DNA from 2 places in the Pollutimonas thiosulfatoxidans genome. Region 1 is predicted to be linked to the other one. Evidence: riboswitches for the same ligand, from Rfam matches in the RefSeq annotation. Region 1 holds a riboswitch; the other holds the start of a gene.

The links. A riboswitch is a leader RNA that binds a small molecule or an ion and turns the genes downstream of it on or off. The one in region 1 is predicted to bind glycine.
Region 2: linked by a shared signal. The riboswitch ahead of CKA81_RS14255 (D-amino acid dehydrogenase) and the one ahead of gcvT (glycine cleavage system aminomethyltransferase GcvT) in region 1 are both predicted to bind glycine.

The regions. Positions count from the first base shown of each region.
Region 1 covers NZ_CP022987.1:87,741-95,130, reverse strand. The annotation lists gene gcvP (aminomethyl-transferring glycine dehydrogenase) at 1-1,791, opposite strand, end outside; gene gcvH (glycine cleavage system protein GcvH) at 1,814-2,194, opposite strand; gene gcvT (glycine cleavage system aminomethyltransferase GcvT) at 2,239-3,333, opposite strand; glycine riboswitch at 3,389-3,497, opposite strand; glycine riboswitch at 3,519-3,606, opposite strand; gene CKA81_RS00420 (BaiN/RdsA family NAD(P)/FAD-dependent oxidoreductase) at 3,676-4,881, opposite strand; gene CKA81_RS00415 (arginine/lysine/ornithine decarboxylase) at 4,938-7,199, opposite strand; gene dcd (dCTP deaminase) at 7,212-7,390, opposite strand, start outside.
Region 2 covers NZ_CP022987.1:2,928,071-2,935,460, reverse strand. The annotation lists gene CKA81_RS14285 (sensor domain-containing diguanylate cyclase) at 1-221, shown strand, start outside; gene CKA81_RS14280 (LysE family translocator) at 248-856, opposite strand; gene CKA81_RS14275 (aminotransferase-like domain-containing protein) at 966-2,426, shown strand; gene CKA81_RS14270 (organic hydroperoxide resistance protein) at 2,510-2,935, shown strand; gene CKA81_RS14265 (DNA-3-methyladenine glycosylase I) at 2,922-3,482, opposite strand; gene CKA81_RS14260 (heavy-metal-associated domain-containing protein) at 3,503-3,745, opposite strand; glycine riboswitch at 3,921-4,009, shown strand; gene CKA81_RS14255 (D-amino acid dehydrogenase) at 4,144-5,370, shown strand; gene dinB (DNA polymerase IV) at 5,420-6,595, shown strand; gene CKA81_RS14245 (MOSC domain-containing protein) at 6,601-7,390, opposite strand, start outside.

The DNA of each region.
Region 1 (7,390 bases):
CGAGGCTGGAATCAGACATACATTACGCTGCTCCTGACCCTGGTCGCGGTGATAGGCACGTATGGCCAGCAGGCCCGCGTACTCGCCCTGCGCGCCCGAGTTGGGCTGCAGGCTGATGGAATCGTAGCCGGTGATCTCGCACAGGGCCGCCGACAGGCGATCGATAAGCTCCTGGTAGCCAGCGCTTTGCGATGCCGGTGCAAAGGGGTGCATATTGCCGAACTCGGGCCAGGTGATGGGTATCATCTCGGCGGTGGCGTTCAGCTTCATGGTGCACGAACCCAGCGGGATCATCGTGCGATCCAGCGCCAGGTCCTTGTCGGCCAGGCTGCGCAGATAACGCAGCATGTCCGTCTCGGACTGGATACGCGAAAAAATCGGGTGGGAAAGGATTGCCGACTGGCGCAGCAGCGATACTGGCAGACCGTGGGCGGCAGGCGTGGGATGCGTAGCCGTCGCGTCCCAGGCTTTACCGGTACCCAGCGCGAACACCTGCAGCAAGGCGTGAACGTCTTCAGGGGTAACGGTCTCGTCCAGCGACACAGCAAGCTGGGTGGCGCTGACGCGGCGCAAGTTCAGGCGCGCCGACTGTGCAGCCAGCACAATCGCGTCGGTACGGCTGCCGGTATCCAGCAGCAAGGTGTCGAAGTAATGCTCGTTGACCACCGCCACGCCCAGTTCGACCAGGCCGCCGCGCAAGAAGGCGGTCAGGTAGGCAACGCGTTCGGCAATGCGGCGTATGCCGGCAGGCCCGTGCCAGACCGCGTACATGCCGGCCATGACCGCCAGCAGAACCTGGGCGGTGCAGATATTGGACGTGGCCTTCTCGCGGCGGATGTGCTGCTCGCGGGTTTGCAGCGCCAGGCGCAAAGCCGGCGCCCCTTGCGCATCTTTGGAAACGCCCACCAGACGGCCCGGCATATTGCGTTTGAAGGCATCCTTGCATGCCATGAAACCCGCATGCGGGCCGCCAAAGCCCAGCGGCACGCCAAAGCGCTGCGCCGAGCCGATGGCGATGTCAGCGCCCCACTCGCCGGGTGGCACCAGCAGCGCGACGGCCAGCAGGTCGGTGGCCACGGCCACCACCGCGCCTTGCGCATGCGCCGCCGCGGTCAGTTCGCGGTAATCGGCCACGCCGCCCAAGCTGTGCGGATATTGCAGCAGCACGCCGAAGCACTCGGGCACGCCTAGCGCCTCGTCGCCCACCACCACCTCTATGCCCAGCCCGCTGGCACGCGTGCGCAGCACTTCCAGCGTTTGCGGGTGGCAGTGCTGCGAAGCAAAGAACACATTACTTTTTGCACGCGAGCCGCGCCGGGCCAGCGTCATGGCTTCGGCCGCCGCCGTGCCTTCGTCCAGCAAAGAAGCATTGGCGATGTCCAGGCCGGTAAGATCAGCCACCATGGTCTGGTAATTAAGCAGCGCCTCGAGCCGCCCCTGCGAGATCTCCGGCTGATATGGGGTGTAGGCCGTATACCACGCCGGGCTTTCCAGGATATTGCGCAGGATTACATTGGGCACGTGAGTGCCGTAGTAGCCCTGGCCGATGTAGTGGCGGAATACCTGGTTGCGACCGGCGATTTCTTTCAGGTCGGCCAGCGCCTGAGGCTCGCTTCGAGCCGCAGGCAGGTTCAGTGCGCCACGCTTCAGTATGCTGGGTGGCACAACTTCCTGCACCAGGCTTTCCAGGGTAGGAGCGCCGATGGCAGCCAGCATGGCTGCCTGGTCGGCTAGCGAGGGCCCAATATGCCGGGGTATGAAATCGGAGTGGGGATCGAGTTCTTGCAACATAATTACCTAAGGGGAAGGTCGCCTAGCCGGCGTTGACCTGAGATTCGTAAGCGGCCGCATCCAGCAAGCCATCGACATCGGCCTCATTGGCCGGACGGATCTTGAAAATCCAGGTGTCGAAGGCGGCCTCGTTAATGAGGTTGGGCTGATCGTTAAGCGCTTCATTGAACGCGACGATTTCACCGTCAACTGGTGCGTAGATATCGGAAGCGGCCTTGACCGATTCCACGACACCGGCGGTATCGCCCGCAGACAGCACGCTGCCCGGGTTCACGTCGCCGACGAACACCATGTCGCCCAGTTGGTCCTGAGCGCTATCGGTAATGCCGACCACCAGCAGGTCGTCCTCGACCTTCACCCATTCGTGCGTGGCCGTGTATTTGCGATCGTTAGGAAGATTCATTTTTTTACCCCGTATGGAAGAGACGTTCGGATGATCATGACGCGTCAGGCAATGACTTTGCCGTTGCGCACGAAAGGCATTTTTACCACTTCAGCCGGCAACCATTTGCCGCGAATTTCAACTTCCACTTGCTCGCCCGGTGCCACACCGACCGGCACGCGCGCCACGCCGATGGAAACACCCATGGTGGGCGACATGGAACCGCTGGTCAGCTCGCCCTCGCCCTTGGATGTGCGCAGTTTCATGTGACCGCGCATCACGCCGCGCTCCAGCAGCTTGATGCCGACCAGCGTGCGATCGGCCGGCGTGCTTTCCAGCGCCTTGCGTCCGATGAACTGGCGATCGGGGTCTTTCAGCGACACCGTCCATGCCAGGCCAGAGATCAAGGGGTTGACCTGCTCGTCCATTTCCTGACCGTATAGATTCATGCCCGCCTCCAGGCGCAGCGTGTCGCGCGCGCCCAGGCCGCAAGGCCGCACGCCCTGCTGGACGAGGTCCTGCCATAAAACCACCACCTGCGTGGCGGGCAGGACGATCTCAAAGCCATCCTCGCCGGTATAGCCAGTGCGCGCCACCAGGATATCGTCGTCGACGAAAGCGCCGGTGAATGGCGCCAGGGCGTGGGTGGCCACCTCCCAGGCCGGGCGAGCGGCCCACACACGCTCGCGCGCAGCAGGGCCTTGCACGGCCACCATTGCGAGGTCGCGGCGCGGCGTCACACCCACATTGAAACCCTGCGACTGCGCCACCTTGTTCATCCAGGCCACGTCTTTCTCGGCCGTGCCGGCATTGACCACCACGCGCCATTGATCGGATGCGAAGAAATAAACGATAAGGTCGTCCATGACGCCGCCGTCTTCATTCAGCATGCATGAATACAAAGCCTTGCCGGGGACGCTTAGCTTGGCAACATCGTTGGCCAGCAGGTGCTGCAGATAGCGCTCGGCATCCGGCCCATCGATATCGACGTTCAGCATGTGCGACACATCAAACATGCCGGCGTCTTTGCGCACCGCATGATGCTCTTCCAACTGCGAGCCGTAGGCGACGGGCATATCCCAACCGCCGAAGTCGACCATTTTGGCGCCGGATTCAAGGTGTACCGCATGCAGGGGGGTGTGCTTTAAGGCAGAAGACACGGGAGACTCCACAAAACAGAATAAAAAGGACGGCGACCATCATTATGCTGGCCGGCATCGCCCTTCTGTCCTTTTGCCTGAGAGTTGACCCGCACAAGCGGGCATTCACCTTCGGCGCCCGTATGCGGCCCAGGGGGCGTACGAGTCTCTCCAGATTGCTGCCCTGCGCCGTGTGGCTGGTGCGCAATACAAGAGAGGTACGGGGTGCCTGAGCGATTCTGGGCGAATTGCGCCTTCGGCGGTCGATAAACGACGCTCTCCCACTCTGTGTAGTGACAGCAGCCGCAAAGAATAACGCGAAAGCGCCCGCGCCACAAATCAAATCGAAGGTTTCCGCCGGTATTAGGCGGCGGTCAGCGCGCGCCCGCAAGCCGCACCCGATGCCCAGGCCCACTGGAAGTTATAGCCGCCCAGCCAGCCGGTTACATCCACGGCTTCGCCAACAATATATAGCCCAGGCACCGCCTTCACCTGCATGGTCTTCTGATCCAGGTTGCGGGTGTCCACCCCGCCCCGCATCACCTCGGCTTTCTTGTAGCCTGCAGTGCCATTGGGCGTCAGCGACCAGCGATGTATTTGCTGAGCAAGCTGGCGCAAGACTTTGTCCGGCACATCGGCCAGGCGCTGCGCTGCCAGGTTCTGACCGCCGGGTTCCACATTGGCCAGCCATTGCTCGGCCAGGCGACGCGGCCACAGCCCCGACAATACGGTACCCAACTGCTGCCTGCTACCCACCTTGGCGGCCAAAAGCTCAGGCTCCAGGTCTTGCTGCGGAGCCAGGTCGATGGACAGCGGCGTGCCCGGTTCCCAATAACTGGATATCTGCAGGATGGCCGGCCCGGACAGCCCGCGATGGGTAAACAAGAGGTCTTCGAGAAACTCGGTTTGCTTCGCCTTGCCCTTGCCCGCAGCCGATGGGGCCTGCGCGCTTGCGCCCCCGCTGCGCACCACCACCTCCATGGCTACGCCGCTAAGCGCGGCGAAAGGCTGCCAGGCTTGCGCATCGAAAGTCAGAGGAACCAGCGCAGGACGCGGCTCGACCACTTTCAAACCGAACTGGCGCGCCACCTTGAGGGAAAAGTCAGTGGCTCCCAGTTGCGGGATGGCCATGCCGCCGGTTGCCAGAACCAGCTGGCGCGCCGTGATCTTGCCCTGCCCACTGTGCAGCACATAACTGCCCTGCTCCAGGGCCACCGAGTCCACCGTATGGGGCATCCGCCAAGTAACGCGTCCCCGGTCACATTCGCACCGCAGCATCTCGATGATCTGCTCGCTGGACTCGTCGCAAAACAATTGACCGCGGTGCTTTTCGTGCCAGGCGATGCCATGGCGTTCCACCAGATCAATGAAGTCGCGCGGCGTGTAGGCTGCCAGCGCCGAGCGACAGAAATTGGGATTCTGCGAAATGAAATTGGCCGGTGTGGTGCCGATATTGGTGAAGTTGCAGCGGCCACCGCCCGAGATGCGGATCTTCTCGGCCAGCTTGGCGGCATGATCGATCAGCACCACGTGCAAGCCGCGCTGGCCGGCAAGGGCGGCGGCCATCATTCCGGCCGCCCCTGCACCGATTACTGCAACATCGAAGATCTTCGGAGCCAAAGGCGCTAGTCTTCCTTGATGCAGTCGACGTAGTAGCGTTCCCGCCCATCGTCGTCGACGTCCTGCGCCAAACCGTGCACGTAAGTTTCAAAGCCCGGGAAGGTGGCATTGAACTCGCGCGCGAACTGCAGGTAGTGAACGATGCGCTGGTTAAAGCGTTCGCCTGGAATCAGCAGCGGTATGCCGGGTGGGTAGGGCGTGAGCAGCACGCCGGTTACCCGCCCCTCCAGTTCGTCGATGCCGACACGCTGGGTGTCGCGGTGGGCCATCTTGGCGTAGGCATCGGACGGCTTCATGGCCGGAATCATGTCGCTCAGGTAGACCTCGGTGGTCAGGCGTGCCAGGTCGTACTTTTTATAGGTCTGGTGAATCTGCTGGCACAGGTCACGCAAACCCATTTTTTCGTAGCGACGGTGTATCTTGCAGAAGTCCGGCAAGATGCGCCAGAGCGGCTGGTTACGATCGTAGTCGTCCTTGAACTGCTGCAAGGCCGTCAACAAGGTATTCCAGCGGCCCTTGGTAATGCCGATGGTAAACAGGATGAAGAAGGAATACAGGCCGGTCTTTTCGATGACCACGCCATGTTCGGCCAGGTACTTGGACACCAGCGCCGCAGGGATGCCGGTTTCGCCAAACGTGCCCGATATATCCAGCCCCGGCGTGACGACCGTTGCCTTGATGGGGTCCAGCATGTTGAAGCCTTCCGCCAGGTCGCCGAAGCCGTGCCATTCGTCGCCCGACTCGAGGATCCAGTCGTCGCGATGGCCGATGCCGTCGGCTGCCAGACGATTAGGCCCCCACACCTTGAACCACCAGTCGTTCTTGCCGAACTCGGACTCGACCTTGCGCATGGCGCGGCGAAAATCCATGGCTTCCGAGATGCTCTCTTCCACCAATGCGGTGCCGCCCGGTGGCTCCATCATGGCCGCCGCGACATCACAGGACGCAATAATGGCGTACTGCGGCGAGGTGGAGGTGTGCATCAAATAGGCTTCATTGAAGACGTTGCGGTCCAGCTTGCGCGTCTCGGAATCCTGCACAACAATTTGCGAGGCTTGCGACAAGCCCGCCAGCAGCTTGTGTGTAGAGTGCGTGGCAAACACCATGGCATCCTTGCTGCGCGGCCGGTTCTCGCCGATGGCATGCATGTCTTTGTAGAACTCGTGGAAGGCGGCATGCGGCAACCAGGCTTCATCAAAGTGCAGGGTGTCGATGTCCGAGCCCAGGGTCTCTTTGATCATTTCGACGTTGTAGCAAACGCCGTCGTAGGTGCTTTGGGTAAGCGTCAGGATGCGAGGACGCTTGTTCTTGGCATTGCGTGCAAACGGATTGGCTTCGATCTTGCGCAAAATATTATCCGCATGGAACTCTTCCAGCGGTATCGGCCCGATGATGCCCAGGTGGTTGCGAGTAGGACGCAGGAAGACGGGAATCGCGCCCGTCATGGTAATGGCGTGCAGTATGGACTTATGGCAGTTGCGATCCACCACGACCACGTCGTCGGACGCCACGTTGGCATGCCAGACAATCTTGTTGGACGTGGACGTGCCATTGGTCACGAAGAAACAATGGTCGGCATGGAAAATACGCGCGGCGTTCAGCTCGGACTCGGCCACCGGGCCGGTATGATCCAGCAACTGGCCCAGCTCGTCCACCGCATTGCAGACGTCGGCGCGCAACATGTTTTCGCCGAAGAACTGATGAAACATCTGCCCCACCGGGCTTTTCAAGAACGCCACGCCGCCCGAGTGCCCGGGGCAGTGCCACGAGTACGAGCCATCGGAGGCATACTTGACCAGCTCACGGAAAAACGGGGGCGCCAGGCCATCCAGGTAAGAGCGCGCTTCGCGGATAATGTGCCGAGCCACGAACTCGGGCGTGTCTTCAAACATGTGAATGAAGCCGTGCAGCTCGCGCAGGATATCGTTGGGGATATGCTGCGAGGTGCGCGTTTCGCCATACAGGTAGATGGGGATTTCTTCATTGCGAAAACGCAGTTCGCCGATGAAGGCACGCAAGTTCTTGATGGCGTTGGCCACGTCTTCGGGCGAGTCGACGTCGAATTCCTCGTCGTCGATCGACAGAATGAAGGCGCTTGCCCGACTTTGCTGCTGGGCGAAAGAGCTCAGGTCGCCGTAGCTGGTAACGCCCAGCACCTCGACGCCTTCGGCCTCGATGGCCGAGGCCAGTGCACGTATGCCAAAGCCCGATGCATTCTCGGAGCGATAATCTTCATCGATGATGACGATGGGAAAACGAAATTTCATTTGCTGCTCCAGCTAGGTACGCGGCAAGGTAACGCCGCGTTGGCCCTGATATTTGCCGCCCCGATCGCGGTAGGAAACTTCGCATTCCTCGTCGCTTTCAAAGAACAACATCTGCGCGCAACCTTCGCCGGCGTAAATCTTGGCCGGCAAAGGCGTGGTGTTGGAAAATTCCAGCGTAACGTGGCCTTCCC
Region 2 (7,390 bases), 710 kb from region 1:
AACAGACAGGCCAGCTGACGCTGGACAGCATTCAAAAGTTGATCGACCTGAACAACCAGTTTTACGGTGGTCCCTCATTGAGTTTTTCCATGGGGATTGCAACGTGTCAGCCGGGCGAACGCCTGGATGCCGCCTTGCGGCGCGCCGACATGGCCATGTACGAGGCCAAGCGCGACTACTATTCCGGCGAGCGGGCAAATCGGCGTAAACCTGCTGCCTGATTGCGGCTTGCCGCTGGGCCGCTGGCTTAGGCAGCGAAAAGCGGCAATACGATGGGGTATAGCGAGGCCACTAGTAACAAAGCCATGCAACGGTTGAACCACTGGATCGCCGCAGGCTTGCGCAGGGCGCGGCGCACCGCGCTGCCGCACAAAGTCCACAGGCTGATGCTGGGGAAATTGATGAGCGACAGGACGATCACCGCAGTGATCAGGTTGCTTAGAAATGGCTCGCGCGGCATGTAGGTGGCGATGATGCCCACGGCCATGATCCATGCCTTGGGGTTTACCCACTGAAAGGCAGCCGCTTGCAGGAAGGTGAACGGCTTGCCGGCGGTTTCTCCTGCTTCGACCGCGCCGGCGCGCGCTATCCGCCAGGCCAGGTACAACAAGTAGACCGCGCCGATGTACTTCAGGGCGACATATAGGCCAGGCATGGCTTCAAAAACGGTGCCCAGTCCCGCCCCCACCAGCAATAGCATGATGGCGACGCCTAAAGTGATGCCCAGCATATGGGGCAGGCTGCGGCGATAACCGAAGCTTGCGCCTGACGCGGTCAACATGACGTTGTTCGGCCCGGGAGTGATGGAGTTCACGAAGGCAAAAAGTGCTAGCGACAATAAGACATTGGACGTCATGGAAACGGCTGGAAAAATGGCTGGGAAGGTGTCATGCTAAGCGATAATCGCAGTACAGTACCGGTACAGTTTTGCGGTTCACTATTGCAACTGGCTTGGTTCATTTTGCATGACACTTTCTACGGGTATCCCGATGCTGACCTGGACTCCCATGCGTCGGTCCGGTGTATCGCTGGCAGACCAGCTGGCTACACATCTGGCCGAGCGTATTCGTAACCATGGCCTGCGGGCCGGCACTCGCCTGTCTTCGGTGCGCACGATGGCTCAGGAAGCGGGACTTAGTCGCTTTACGGTGGTGCAAGCCTACGAGAAGCTCGCCGCGCAGGGCCTGATAAGATCGCGGCGCGGGGCGGGTTTTTATGTGCTGGCGCCGACACCGGCGATGGCTGCTTCCGCTGAAGCCGCTGGCCTGCCGCCCGACCCAGAGGCTGCCTTCGATACCCTCTTCCTGCTGCGCAGCATGTTTCGCGAAGTCGCAGGCATGCCCGTGCCCAGCACGGCGGGTCTGCTGCCGCCGGCGTGGCTTAACCACGAGATGGTATCTGCGGCGGTGCGCAATGTGGGCCGCAGCGGTGGGCGCAGCCTGCTGGGCTACGGGGTGCCCAAAGGCTTGCTGGCGCTGCGTCAACAAGTGGCTTCAGGCCTGCAGGCGCAAGACGTGCCGGCGCATCCGGACCATCATCTGATGACAGTGGCCGGCGTTACCCACGGGCTGGACTTGATCTCGCGTACGTTTATTCGCCCGGGCGACACCGTGCTCGTGGAGGACCCTGGGTGGTTCATGATTTTCGGTCGTCTGACGGCGTTGGGCGCGCGTGTGGTCGGCGTACCGCGCCTGCCCGATGGTCCGGACGTCAGGGCGCTTGCGCAACTGGCGCAATTGCATAAGCCCGTGCTGTTCATTGTTAATTCAGCGGTGCACAATCCTACAGGTCATACCTTGTCGGCCGGGGTGGCGTACGAAGTGTTGCGCATTGCCGAGCAGTTCGACTTTCTGCTGGTAGAGGATGACACCTATGCCGATCTCCATCCGGGCGAACCCATGCGATTGGCCGCATTGGACAGGCTGAACCGGGTCTTGCTGGTGGGAGGTTATTCCAAAACCTTGGCGGCAAGCCTGCGTGTAGGCTACATAGCGGGCAAGCGGGATCTTATCGATCGACTGACGGATACGAAGCTGCTGGGTGGCTTGACCACGCCACAGCTGGGCGAGCAGGTGGTATATCGCATACTCGTGGAAGGCCAGTACCGCCGCCATCTTGAGCGATTGCGTGTCCGCGTCAATGACGCCCGGGACGAATGCCTACGCCGTCTGCTCGCCATGGGCTGCACCATTCCGCATGAACCTCATGCCGGCATGTTTGTGTGGGCGGATTGCGGCATGGATACTGAAGTGCTTGCGCGGCGGGCCGCGGCGCGGGGCTTGCTGATCGGACCCGGCGTGCTGTTCTCACCGACCCAAACGCCCTCGACCCATTTTCGCGTAGCGGTGTCGCTGGTAGAGGACGACAAGGGACTGCGGGTGCTGCAAAGCCTCCTCGGGCGGGATGATGGCAACCGCGATACGTGAACGCTGTTATTCGTACTGCACGCCGTGTTCTCGCGTAAAGTAGTTCTTCGGGGCGACAGCCCCTTAACCTTCAGGAGATACCCATGTCCGTAGAAAAAGTCCTTTATCGTGCACAGGCCACAGCCACCGGCGGTCGTGATGGTCGGGCTGTGTCATCCGACGGCATTCTTGACGTGAAGCTCGTGACCCCCAAAGAGCTGGGCGGTGCGGGTGGCGAAGGCACTAATCCCGAGCAGTTGTTCGCTGCCGGCTATTCCGCGTGCTTTCTCGGAGCGCTGAAACTTGTCGCCTCGCGCGAGAAAGTCTCTTTGCCCGATGACACCAACATCCAGGGCACGGTGGGTATTGGCCCCATTCCCGATGGCTTTGGCATCGAAGTGGAGCTGAAAATTTCGGTGCCTGGCATGGCGCGCGATCAAGCGCAGGCTCTGGTCGATAAGGCCCACATCGTATGCCCCTATTCCAATGCCACGCGTGGCAATGTGGATGTGACGCTTACCGTTGTGTAGTTGACAGCGCCGCGTGCCTGAAGCAGTCGGTCGTGTGGTCCATGAACCCGCCGACCGCTTGCAGGTAGGAATGACAAATGGTCGGGCCCACGAAAGTGAACCCGGCCTTTTTAAGCGCCCGGCTCATGGTTTGCGCCTCCGGCGAAATTACCGGAATGTCTTGATGAGCAGCGTAGTGATGGATAACGGGCTTGCCGCCGACAAAAGACCATAAGTAGTCGACGGGGTCGGATAGCTCCAGCCAGGCGCGTGCATTGCTGCGTGCCGCATTCAATTTCAAGCGGTTGCGGATGATGCCGGCGTCTTGCATCAGGGTCTCGATGTAGTCGTCGCTCATGGTTGCCAGCGCCTGGGCATCGAAGTTGAACATGACATCGCGGTAATGCGGCCGCTTTTTCAGCACGGTAATCCACGACAGACCCGCCTGAAAGCCTTCCAGCAGCAGTTTTTCGAATAGGTGCCGGGCGTCGTGGGACGGCACGCCCCATTCGGTATCGTGATAGGCTTGGTAGATGGGATCGTCGGAACACCAGCGGCAACGTTGCATGCGGGAATTGTAATGCGTCTTTAGCCGCCGCAGCCTCCGCAACATTCGCCATCTTCGCCATGCACCGGCTTGGCAATCTGAAAGCCGGCATCTTCGACAGCCACTTGCAAGCGCTGGGTCGACACCAGGAATTCGTCGAACGACACCGTGGCCCGGTTTTGGTCGAATGAAACCTTGGCGTCTTCGACGCCTTTGACCGCTTTAAGCGCCTGGGCAAGTTTGGCGGCACAGTGTTCGTCTTGCATGCCAGCAAGCTTAAGCATACCTATCTGCATATCCATTCCTTGGAGGTGTATTGAAGATGCATCGTAGGTATCGCCTTATGTTCTGGCAAGCTTCTCCTGACGCGCAAAGTGGGTATGGATCGCTGCTTGGGTGCATGCCGCCACGCAGCGTTGCGGATATCGAGGCGCCCGGGTATCATCTGTCGCGTCGTACAACAAGCATGCAGAAGAGACCGGCTCCACGCCGGCGCCGACGGAGCAACCGCCCCGGAAACTCTCAGGCAACAGGACTGCATGCCTACTGACAATCTGGAGAGCGGCCCAAAGTGGCCCACCGAAGGGGAACTGGCCGATACGGCAGTGAAACTCTCAGGTACCAAGACAGATGGGGCGTTGCCGTCATAAGGCGGCAGCCACCATTCCATTGGAGCGCTCTCATGCACCATGTAGCCGTTATTGGCGCCGGTATTACCGGCGTTACCTCAGCCTATGCCCTGCGCAAATTGGGCTGCGAAGTTACCGTTATTGATCGCCAACGCTATTGCGCCATGGAGACCTCTTACGCCAACGGCGGCCAGCTCTCGGCCAGCAACGCAGAAGTCTGGAACAACACCTCCACCCTGATCAAAGGCATACGCTGGATGTTTCGGCGCGACGCCCCCTTGTTGGTGAACCCCTCGTTCAGCTGGCACAAGTACTCGTGGATGGCGGAGTTCATGCGCAATGTGTCCAACTATCGCCAGAACACGGTCGAGACGACCCGGCTGGCCATCGCGGCCCGGCAACACCTGTATCAGATGGCTGAAGAAGCAGACATCGACTTTGACCTGGAGCAGCGGGGCATACTGCACCTTTATTACGACCGCAAAAGCTTTGAGGCGGGGCGCCGGGTCAATGCCTTGCTGCGTGAGGGTGGCCTGGAACGACACGAAGTCGATCCGCAGGAAGCCCAGCGTCTTGAGCCGGCTGTACAGCGCGATTGTTATGGCGGCTTTTATACGCCTTCTGACGCCACGGGTGATATTCACAAGTTCACCTGCGGCCTGGCCCAAGCCTGTGAGCGTATGGGGGTGCAGTTTCGTATGGATTCCGAGGTGACATCCATTACGCCTCAGGGCCGTGGGCATCGTGTCTTGCTGAAGCAAGCCGGCGGTACCGAGCAAGAACAGCTTAGTGTGGACGCCGTCGTCATTTGTGCCGGGACAGCAAGTCGGCGCTTTGGCGCGATGCTGGGCGATCGCATCAATATCTATCCGGTAAAAGGCTACTCCATTACGGTCAATCTGGATGACGAAAGAAGTGCCCAGGCCGCGCCATGGATCAGCCTGTTGGACGAAGAGGCAAAGATCGTGACCAGCCGCTTGGGCCGGAACCGCTTTCGGGTTGCCGGTACGGCGGAGTTCAATGGCTACAACAAGGACATACGCGCTGACCGCATACAACCGCTAACCGACTGGGTCCGGCGCAGCTTCCCCAATGTCGACACCTCGCGCGTGGTGCCGTGGACGGGCCTGCGCCCCATGATGCCCGACATGATGCCCCGTGTGCGCGCTGGCAAGCGGTCCGGTGTCTTCTATAACACCGGGCATGGACATCTTGGCTGGACGCTATCAGCCGTGACTGCCCAGATGCTGGCCGGGATGGTGACCACGCAACGGGCATGATCCGCGGGCATTCACCTATAATCCGCTGTGTATTCATCCAGCGGTCATTATGGAACCCGAGCCCACCCCGACTCTTGCCCCGCGCCGTATCGCCCATGTCGATATGGACGCGTTTTATGCCTCGGTAGAGCTGCTCCGCTACCCCGAACTGCGGGGGCGGCCGGTGGTCATAGGTGCAGGGTCGGCCGCGCAGCCGCGCGTGCTGGCCGATGGCAGCCGGGAGTTCTCCTATCTGCGCGGCTATGTCGGTCGCGGCGTCGTGACCACCTCAACTTACGAGGCGCGCGCGCTGGGCGTGTTTTCGGCCATGGGCATGATGAAGGCGGCCCAATTGGCACCCGAGGCCGTGCTGTTGCCCACTGACTTTGCCGCCTACCGCCGTTACTCCGGCCTGTTCAAGAACGCCGTGGCAACCGTTGCGCCGCATATCGAAGACCGCGGTATTGACGAAATCTATGTTGACCTGACCTTGCTGCCGGACGACACGCTGACGCTGGCCCGGCGCATCAAGACGGCGGTGCGCGAGGCCACCGGCCTGACCTGTTCCATCGGCATCTCTCCCAACAAGCTGTTGTCCAAGATCGCCTCCGACCTCGATAAGCCTGACGGCATCACAATTATTTCTGAAGACAACTTGTTGGGCCGGATCTGGCCCTTGCCGGTGGGCAAGGTGAATGGCATAGGCCCCAAGGCCAATGCGCGTCTGGCTGCTATCGGCATCGAAACCATTGCACAATTGGCGCAGGCTGCGCCCGATTTGCTGCAGCAGCATTTTGGGCTGAGCTACGCACGCTGGTTATTGAGCGTTGCACACGGCATTGATGACAGGCCGGTCGTCACGCATTCCGAGCCCAAGTCGATCAGTCGAGAAACCACCTTCGAGCGCGACCTGCATGTGCGCCACGATCGTGCCCTGCTTTCGCAGGTCTTCCTGGAACTATGCACGCGGCTGGAGTCGGACCTGTCGCGCAAGGGCTACGCCTGCCGCAGCGTCGGTATCAAGCTGCGCTTCGACGACTTCCGCACAGTGACCCGCGACATTACCTTGCCGTCTGCCATTGTTGACGGAGCCGCCATCCACAGGGCAGCGGGCTTATGCCTGAAGCGGATTCCTCTGGATCGCAAGATCCGCTTGCTCGGCGTACGTGTCAGCGGGTTGCGGTCCATTACCGAACTGGAGCGTGACCGGCAGGCGCAAGAGCCCAGGCAATTGAGTCTGTACTGACGCTGTCAGACGTCGTACATGAGCTCGACGCTGTCGCCTATGCCCAGCCGGGTTCCCGGGCTGACCCCTGCCACGACCGCGTTGACGCCAAACAGCACGCCTTCTGGAAACTGGCGATGCTCGGCCAGGGTGATGCCCGGTTCCGTACCGACCTTGGCTGTGAGGTGATCAATGTTGGGCACAGGACAACGGCCGCAACGCTTGACGAAAGCAAAAGTCAGGACACCCGCGCGCATGCCGGCCAAGTAGTCCTCTTCGTAAGCGGGCAGGCCGGACAGGACAACGTTGGGCCGAAAGCGGTTCATCGGTACGGGTTCGTGGCCCTTGGCCTGCAAGCGTTGGTTCAGCTCGTCCAGCGAGCCCTGGTTGGTGACCAGCAAGGGGAAGCCATCGGCAAAGCCAAAGCGATGTTTTGCGGGAAAACCAGGGGCTCCATCTTCGTGGCGTGCGCGCCACGCATTGACGTGATCAGGGCTGGCACAGCGTTCTGCTTCAGGATGTACTCGCAGCAGGCGGCAGGGCAGCTCGAGAAAGTCGCTCAGCCACTTCGCAGCGGCATCACCTTCGTCGAACCCCAGTGTGTGACTGCGCCAGATGGTGACGGGAATCTGGGTGGGTTCGGAAGTGTCCGTAAGCCAGGGCACCGTCAGCACCGGCATGCCCTGCGCATGCAGGGTAAGGTCGCCGGCGGAAGAAAGGTGTGGGCGTATGAGGGCCATCCTGGGGTACTGCCGCTGCGTCATGAAAATGCCGTGCCCATCGACAATGACCCATTGCCGGTCGCGATGCAGTCCG